2 regions of the Streptosporangium sp. G12 genome follow, and region 1 is predicted to be linked to the other one. Evidence: riboswitches for the same ligand, from Rfam matches in the RefSeq annotation. Region 1 holds a riboswitch; the other holds the start of a gene.
The links. A riboswitch is a leader RNA that binds a small molecule or an ion and turns the genes downstream of it on or off. The one in region 1 is predicted to bind S-adenosylmethionine.

Region 1 (4,009 bases):
GCTGAAGAACCCGCCGAACCACGGGTCGGAGACGCCCAGCTCGGCGAGGACACCGTAGACGGAGAGCAGCCCGAGGATCATGGCGTGGTCGGCGCTGTGCGCCGGATCCGAACGTCGTTCCAGGTCGACGGTGAGATAGCCGCGCATCCACTTCTGCAGGCCGGCCTGGTCGCCGAACCGGATGCCGTCCAGCGGCCGGTCGAGCCGGTCGAAGTCGAGCCGGTCCGGGTGCCGGGGCACGGCCTCGCGGATCAGCCTGCGCATCCCGAGGCTGCGCCACTCCTCGGCGGCGAAGCCCTCCTCGAACTGCGCCCAGCCCAGTTTGGCGCGCTCGGGGTGGGCGGTGATGAGCTCGTGGTAGTACGCGAAGGCCAGCTCCTTGGCGACCAGCGGCCACACGTCGCGGCGGAAGTTCCACGGTCCCTCCCCCAGCGTCTCGCGGGTGAGGAAGCGCGGCACCGGCGGGCGGGCGCCGGTGAAGGGGTAACCGGTCTTGGAGTGGTACGGCACGCCGCGCCGCGACCCCACGCGCAGGAGGGGCTCGCGCCCGTTGGGCAGGTAGACCAGCTCCCCGTCGTACTCGCGGACGAACCGGCCGCCCCGGCCCGAGGTGAGCAGCACCATCAGGTCGACGAAGGCCAGCCCCATCCCCCGCACGATCACCGGCTCTCCCGCGGGAACGCCGTCCAGGTCGAGGTCCGCCGCGTAGCCGGTGGGCAGGTAGCGCAGCCCCCCGCGCGCGGCCAGATCGGCCAGCGCGCCCTCCTCCCTCGTCGGCGTCACGTCGCCGTGTCCCTGGGCCAGGATCACCGCGTCGGCCTCGATCGTCCGGCCGTCGTCCAGCGTCACCGCCTGCCCGCCGGGGACGTCGGCGAGGTCGACGGCGCGGGCGGCGTGCACGTGCACCCGGACGCCGCGCGGGGCGTTCGCCACCGCCTGCCGGAAGACGTGGGAGAGGTAGCCGTTCTGTGCCGGGCGGGAGGCGAACCTGCCGGGGTCGCCGCCGAGCCACTCGGCCAGCGTGGGTCCGGGGCGGATCGGTCCCTCGCAGCGCACCGACTCGTCGGTGAAGAGCGTCACGTCGGCGGCGGCGGAGTTCATCCAGAGCAGGTCCGGCTGGTCGTGGCGCCAGACGCGCCCGCCGCCCGGCGGGTGGGGGTCGATCACGTGGACGTCCAGCGACGGCCAGCCGAGCAGGTCGGCGGCGTTGGCGCAGATGCGCTCCACCAGGCAGGTGCCCGTCGGCCCGGCGCCGACGACGGCGATCGAGGCGCTCATATGGCGGCTCTGCGGTGCGGCTGGTCCCAGTCGGCGTGCGACGGCTCGACCGGGATCCGCCAAGCGTCGGTCTCGCCCGACGGACGGGCGACGACGGCGAAGTCGGTGTTCTCGCGGAAGGCGGGGTGGGCGTACAGGTCCCTGGCGTAGGCCCACAGGTTGGGGAAGGCGGTCAGCGGGCGCTCGCTGATCCTCGCCGCCGGGTTGTCGCTCAGGTCGAAGCGGAGCAGGGTCGGCCAGAGCCGCACGTCCGCCTCGGTGATCCCCGAGCCGAACAGGAACCTGCGGTCGGCCAGGCGGGCGTCCAGCTCGTCCAGGAAGGCGACCACGGCCCCGCGCGCCTCGGTGTACGCGGCCTCGGTGGTGGTCGCCGCCACGCGGCCCGCCGCCGTGTTGACGATCTCGTAGATCCTCGTGTTGAGCTCGTCGATCTCCGGCCTGAGCTCCTCGGGGTAGAGGTCGGCCTCGGGGTCGCCGCCGAACCGGGTGGCCAGGTCGATCGTGATGTCGGGGAAGTTGTTGCTGACGATGCGGCCGGTCGTCCTGTCCCACAGGACCGGCACCGAGACGTGCCCGTCGAAGCCGGGCTCGGTCACCTCGTACGCCTGCCGAAGGATGGTGAACCCGTTGACCGGGTCGGCCCCGCGCCGCTCGCGGAACGCCCACCCGCGCCCGTCGCGCTCGTCGTCGACGTAGGAGAGCGAGACCACGTCCTGGAGTCCCTTGAGGGAGCGCACGATGGACGCGCGCTGCGCGTACGGACAGACGGCCGCGACGTAGAGGTGGTAGCGCCCGGGCTCGGTGGGGAAGGCGGGTGTGCCGATCCGCCCCTGGAAGGGGTAGCGCGGGCCGGGCCTGCCACCGGGCCGGTAGTGGCCGTGGGTGTCGAGGTCGACGGGGCTCGCGTGGTTCAGTGTGCTGGTCTTCGACATGTGGCGCTCCCGGCATGTCTCGGTGACCCTGGTTGAGGGGGTCCGCGCTTGCGGCACGCCCACCGTGCCGCCAGGTCTCCCCCGGAGGCACCCCGCCGCGGTGCGAGGGTTGCCGGTCAGCCAGCCGGGGCTTCTCACTGACGCTCTTAACCTATTTAGAAGGTAGGAAATACATAGATCTCTGTCAAGGCTTAGTGTCGTGGAATGTCCTATGAGAGCGTGAACGTGGTCTACCGCAAGTACGACGGATCACTGCACTGGCATCACCGCGGCCTGCTGCTCGGCGAGGACGAGCACGGGGTGTGGACGGGCTGCGTGGCCGACTCCAGTGGCCACAAGGGCGACGGTCCCGCGGTCCCCTGGCCGCATCCGTTCGTGATGCTCTTCCCGCGCGACGCCTGGTGGACGGCCGCCTTCAACGCCGCCCCGCACAAGCACGAGATCTACTGCGACGTCTCCACGGTGCCGGAGTGGAGAGACGGCGAGGTCACCATGGTCGACCTGGACCTCGACGTGATCCGGACCCGCCGGAACCTGCTGAAGGGCCGCCCGAGCAGGGTCTTCCTGGACGACGAGGACGAGTTCGAGGAGCACCGGGTCAAGTACGCCTACCCGACCGACGTGGTCGAGAACGCCCGAGCCTCGGCCGCCTGGCTGATGGAGGCCGTCACCTCCCGCACCGCCCCCTTCGGGGACGCGCCGCGCTGGCTCACCCTGGTCGGCTGAACCATGGGCGGGGGTGCCGGGGGTGGCGACCCCCACCGCCCCGGCACCCCCGCGACCTCAGCGGGCGCGGTGGCGGAACATCCTGGCGGAGAGGACCGCCGAGACCAGCAGGAAACCGCCGCACCAGGCCAGCGCCTTCCACGGGTCGCCCCCCACGGGCCGGTCGAGCAGCAGGCCGCGTACGGACTCGATGATCGGCGTGGCCGGCTGGTTCTCCGCGAACCCGTGCAACCACGCGGGCATGGTGTGCACCGGGACGAAGGCGCTGCTCGGGTAGGGCAGGAACATCACCAGGAAGGTGAAGGCGCCCGCGGCCTCCGGCGTCCTGGCCAGCAGGCCGACCAGGGCCGAGACGGCGGACATGGCCAGGACGAACACCACCAGGACGCCCACCGCCGCGGCCCAGCCGGACAGGCCCGCGTCCGCCCGGAAGCCGAGCAGGAACGCGACGGCGAACACGATGGCGAGCGAGGTGAGGTTGCGCACGGTGCTCGCGGCCACGTGCCCGCCCAGGAACGCCCCGCCGCCGACGTCCATCGACCTGAACCTGTCGACGATCCCCCGGCTCATGTCGTGGCTGACGGCGACCGCGGTCAGGGAGGCGCCGTAGGAGGCGCACATGACGAGGATGCCGGGGACGGCGTAGGTGACGTAGTCGGTGCCGGTCTGTATCGCGCCGCCGAACAGGTAGACGAACAGCAGCATGACCAGGACGGGCATCAGGAACGAGGTGAGCAGCGCGTCGAGGTTGCGCAGCGACAGGCGGACGGCACGGCCGGTCATCACCGGCCAGGCGGCGAGTTCAGACACCGGCCCGCTCCCTGTCCGTCAGCGCGAGGAACGCGTCGTCGAGCGTGGCGCCGCGCACGGTGAACCTCTCGACCGCCGAACGCCCCGGGTCCACCTCGTCCAGCAGGGCGCGGATCCCCGTGGCGCTCCCGTCGGTGGCCGCCCCGACGGTCAGCGTGGCGAGATCGGCGTGGAGGGCCCGCGCCCCGAGAAGGCGCGTCACCTCGGCGAACGACCGCGCGTCGGACAGGACGAGGTCCAGCCGCCAGGCGGCGACCCTCGCC
Region 2 (4,009 bases), on a different contig from region 1:
TCGGCCATGTCGGCCGCGCTGAAACCGCCACCGGGCATGCTGGCGGCGCTCGGGCGCGACCTGGGCCTGACCCCGGCGCAGGCCCAGGCCCGGCTGCTCAACGAGGTCCGGCTGACCCCGATCGCGACACAGCTGAGCAGAAGGCTCGGTTCCCGTTTCGGCGGCACCTGGCTCAGGGGAAGCACCGCGCACACCCTGGTGGCGGCCACCACCAGTGCCGCCGACATCCCCACGATCCTCGACTCGGGAGTCCAGGCCGAGATCGTCACCAGGTCACTGGCGGAGCTCACCATGATCAAGCGTGAGCTCGACGAGACCCTGCCGCCGCAGCCGCTCGTGTCGAGCGCGCGCTACGTCGACGTGAAGAGGAACAAGGTGGTCGTCCTGTCCACGCAACCCCAGGCGGCCGAGAACGTCATCGAGAGCGCCGAGGTGAACAAAGCGGCGGTAGTGGTGCTGCCCTCCACCGAGGTTCCCCAGCCGCTGTACGACCTGGTGGGCGGCGACGCCTACTACATCGGCGGCACCAGCCGCTGCTCGATCGGCTTCTCCGTGCTCAAGGACACCCGGCAGGGTTTCGTCACCGCGGGTCACTGCGGCAGGACCGGCGCCGCCACCACCGGCTTCAACCGCATCGCCCAGGGCACCTTCGAGGGATCGGTCTTCCCCGGCAGCGACTACGCCTGGGTCTCGGTCAACGACAACTGGACGGCCACCCCGACGGTGGACAACGGCCAGGGCGGCACCGCGCCCGTCGCCGGCGCCCAGGTCGCCGTCGAGGGAGCCTCGGTCTGCCGGTCCGGCTCCACCACCGACTGGCACTGCGGCCTCATCCAGCAGCGCGACGCCAGTATCACCTACCCCCAGGGCAACGTCTTCGGGCTGACCCGCACCACCGTCTGCGCCGAATCCGGGGACTCCGGCGGCTCGTTCATCTCCGTCGACCAGGCCCAGGGCGTCACCTCCGGCGGCTCCGGCGACTGCAACCAGGGCGGCACCACCTACTTCCAGCCGATCGCCCCGATCCTCACCGCCTACGGCCTGGCCCTGAGGACCACCGCGGGCAATCCGCCGCCGCCGGTCACGGGCACCTGCAACGGCTTCCCCAACACCCACAACGGCACCCTGGCCGCCGGTGGGGCCGCCTACCAGCCGAAGGGTCTCCACTACAGGCCGACCGCCGGGGGCCTCCACTTCGCCTGCCTGGACGGCCCCGACGGCACCGACTTCGACCTGTACCTGCAGAAGTGGAACAGGGCGGGCTGGTCGGTCGTCGCGACCTCCAGCAGCGCGGGTCCCGACGAGAGAATCTCCTACAACGGCACGCCCGGCTACTACCGCTACCGGGTGGTCTCCGTGGCAGGCTCCGGCTCCTACACCCTGGGGATCCGAGTGCCGTGACCGCTCCGGCGGGTCGCCTCCGGCGGCGACGACCGGGAAGGGGGCGGGACCCCGCCTGCCGTCCGGGGCGCGTGCCGGGTGCCCCGCGACCGGCGGCCAAGGTTCGATCGTCCGGTGGATAACACGCCATGTCTCGCACAGTGAGACAAGGAGTCAGGAGGGCGGCGGGTCGGGGTAGAGTGCTGAGGACCTGCGCGTCAGGTTTCCAACTGAATATTTGCTCATCCAGAGGGGTGGAGGGACCGGCCCTGCGAAGCCCCGGCAACCATCCCGGTTCAAGACTCGTGATCTGAACGAGGTCGGCCGGGACAGGTGCCAATTCCGGTCTGTGACCAGGGTGGTCCGCAGACGAAGATGAGGGAAAGGCCTCGCTTCATGGCGCTCGCAACCACTGAGAACAACACCACCTCCTCCTCCGGTCGTGCCGGCGACGCGCGAGACCGGCGCTTCGGCCCCGCCGTCGCCCTGTCCTGCCGGGAGTGCGGTGCCCGCTACGACCTCGGCCCCAGCTTCGCCTGTAACGAGTGTTTCGGGCCCCTTGAGATCGCGTACGACTTCGGGCGTGTGACCCGGGAGCGGATCGCCGAGGGGCCGACCAACATCTGGCGCTACCGCTCGCTGCTGCCCGTCCCCGACGACGTGGCCGCCAAGCCCAACATGGCGCCCGGCTGGACCAAGCTCGTCAACGCCGGCAACCTCGCCCGCGAGCTGGGCATCCGCTCCCTGCACGTGAAGGACGACTCCGGCAACCCCACGCACTCCTTCAAGGACCGCGTGGTGGCCATCGCCGTCGAGGCCGCCCGCAACTTCGGTTTCCACACTCTTTCCTGCTCCTCCACCGGCAACCTGGCCGGCGCCGTGACCGCCGCCGCCGCGCGGGCCGGGCTGGACGCCTGCGTGTTCATCCCCTCCGACCTGGAGCAGGCCAAGATCGTCATGGCCTCCGTGTACGGCGGCAGGCTCATCGGCATCGAGGGCACGTACGACGACGTGAACCGCTTCTGCTCCGAGCTCATCGGCGACGAGCTGGGCGACCAGTGGGGCTTCGTCAACGTCAACCTCCGGCCGTACTACGCGGAGGGGTCCAAGACCCTGGCCTACGAGATCGCCGAGCAGCTCGGCTGGCGCATCCCCGACCAGATCGTCATCCCGGTCGCGTCGGGCTCGCAGCTCACGAAGATCGACAAGGGCTTCAAGGAGCTGGTCGCGCTCGGCCTGGTCGAGGACAGGCCGTACAAGATCTTCGCGGCCCAGGCCGAGGGGTGCTCCCCGGTCTCCGCCGCCTACAAGGCGGGCCACGACGTGATCCGCCCGGTCAAGCCGGACACGATCGCCAAGTCGCTGGCGATCGGCAACCCGGCCGACGGCCCGTACGTCCTGGACATCGCCCGCCGCACCGGCGGTGCGGTCGAGGACGTCACCGACGCCGAGATCGTCGACGCGATCCGGCTGCTGGCCAGGACCGAGGGCATCTTCGCCGAGACCGCCGGGGGCGTCGTCGTCGGGGTGCTGCGCAAGCTGGTCGCCTCGGGCACCCTCGACCCCGACGCCGAGACCGTGGTGCTCAACACCGGAGACGGCCTCAAGACCCTCGACGCGGTGGCCGCGGAGGCGCGCCCGACCGCGGTGATTCGGCCTTCTCTTGACGCATTCCGTGCGGCTATCGCCTAGAAATCGTGAAAGGTACTGAATTATGAGCGTTTCTGTGCGGATTCCGACGATTCTCCGGACTTACACCGATGGTGCCGCCGAGGTGAACGGAGAGGGTGAGACCCTGCGCGATGTTCTTCAGAAGCTCGACGCGGACTTCCCGGGGATCGGCGCCCGGATTCTTGATGAATCGGGAAAGATCCGACGTTTTGTCAACGTCTATGTAGGGGATGAGGACGTCCGTTTTGTCGACAACCTCGACACGGCCACGCCCTCCGGCGTCCAGGTCTCCATCATCCCGGCGGTGGCCGGAGGTTGATTCTCCCGCCCTGACGCGGCGCTGACCGCCCCGCGCCACCCTCGGGGCACCCGCGACTCCACGGCACCCGCCCGGCTCCGGCCGGGCGGGTGCCGTATTTTATGATGCAAGCTCATATTCGTGGACTAGATGGATGATGTAACCCTTAACTAACTAATAGTGATAGTGAAACTCTGTTCTCGTACTAAAAGCTCTCGTAAAGCGGTAGTTTGGTGCTTGACTCTGTTGCCCTACCGCTTCCCACAGGTATGGTCGGAACGATCGACGTGGCGAAGTCCGTCCCGGCGATTGAGGACTTCGCGAGAGGAATGGGCGTCGTCCTTAAGACCAGTAAGAGGAGTCGCAAGTGGCGCAGGGCACCGTCAAATGGTTCAACGCGGACAAGGGCTACGGCTTCATCGCGGTAGACGGTGGTAAGGATGTGTTCGTCCATTACTCCGCGATCATGATGGACGGCTACCGGGCCCTCGAGCAGGGCCAGCGGGTCGAGTTCGAGATCACCCAGGGTCAGAAAGGTCCCCAGGCGGAGTCCGTCCGGGCGGTCTGACGTAGCCGTTTCGTGAATTCGCAGGGAAGAGCCGGTGGATCCCGCGGTATCGCAGTCCGCTGGATCCTCACCGCCCAGGCCCGGCTCGCCCC

Region 2: another riboswitch for S-adenosylmethionine. It lies ahead of thrC (threonine synthase); the one in region 1 lies ahead of ACVCAG_RS18880 (glutathione S-transferase C-terminal domain-containing protein).

The regions. Positions count from the first base shown of each region.
Region 1 covers NZ_JBRIQO010000011.1:245,534-249,542, forward strand. Annotated here, with positions in the region: gene ACVCAG_RS18875 (FAD/NAD(P)-binding protein) at 1-1,278, opposite strand, end outside; gene ACVCAG_RS18880 (glutathione S-transferase C-terminal domain-containing protein) at 1,275-2,210, opposite strand; SAM riboswitch class IV at 2,250-2,362, opposite strand; gene ACVCAG_RS18885 (DUF402 domain-containing protein) at 2,415-2,936, shown strand; gene ACVCAG_RS18890 (ABC transporter permease) at 2,994-3,746, opposite strand; gene ACVCAG_RS18895 (ATP-binding cassette domain-containing protein) at 3,739-4,009, opposite strand, start outside.
Region 2 covers NZ_JBRIQO010000054.1:27,399-31,407, forward strand. Annotated here, with positions in the region: gene ACVCAG_RS44605 (alpha-lytic protease prodomain-containing protein) at 1-1,401, shown strand, start outside; SAM riboswitch class I at 1,620-1,762, shown strand; gene thrC (threonine synthase) at 1,777-3,072, shown strand; gene ACVCAG_RS44615 (MoaD/ThiS family protein) at 3,095-3,370, shown strand; gene ACVCAG_RS44620 (cold-shock protein) at 3,717-3,917, shown strand.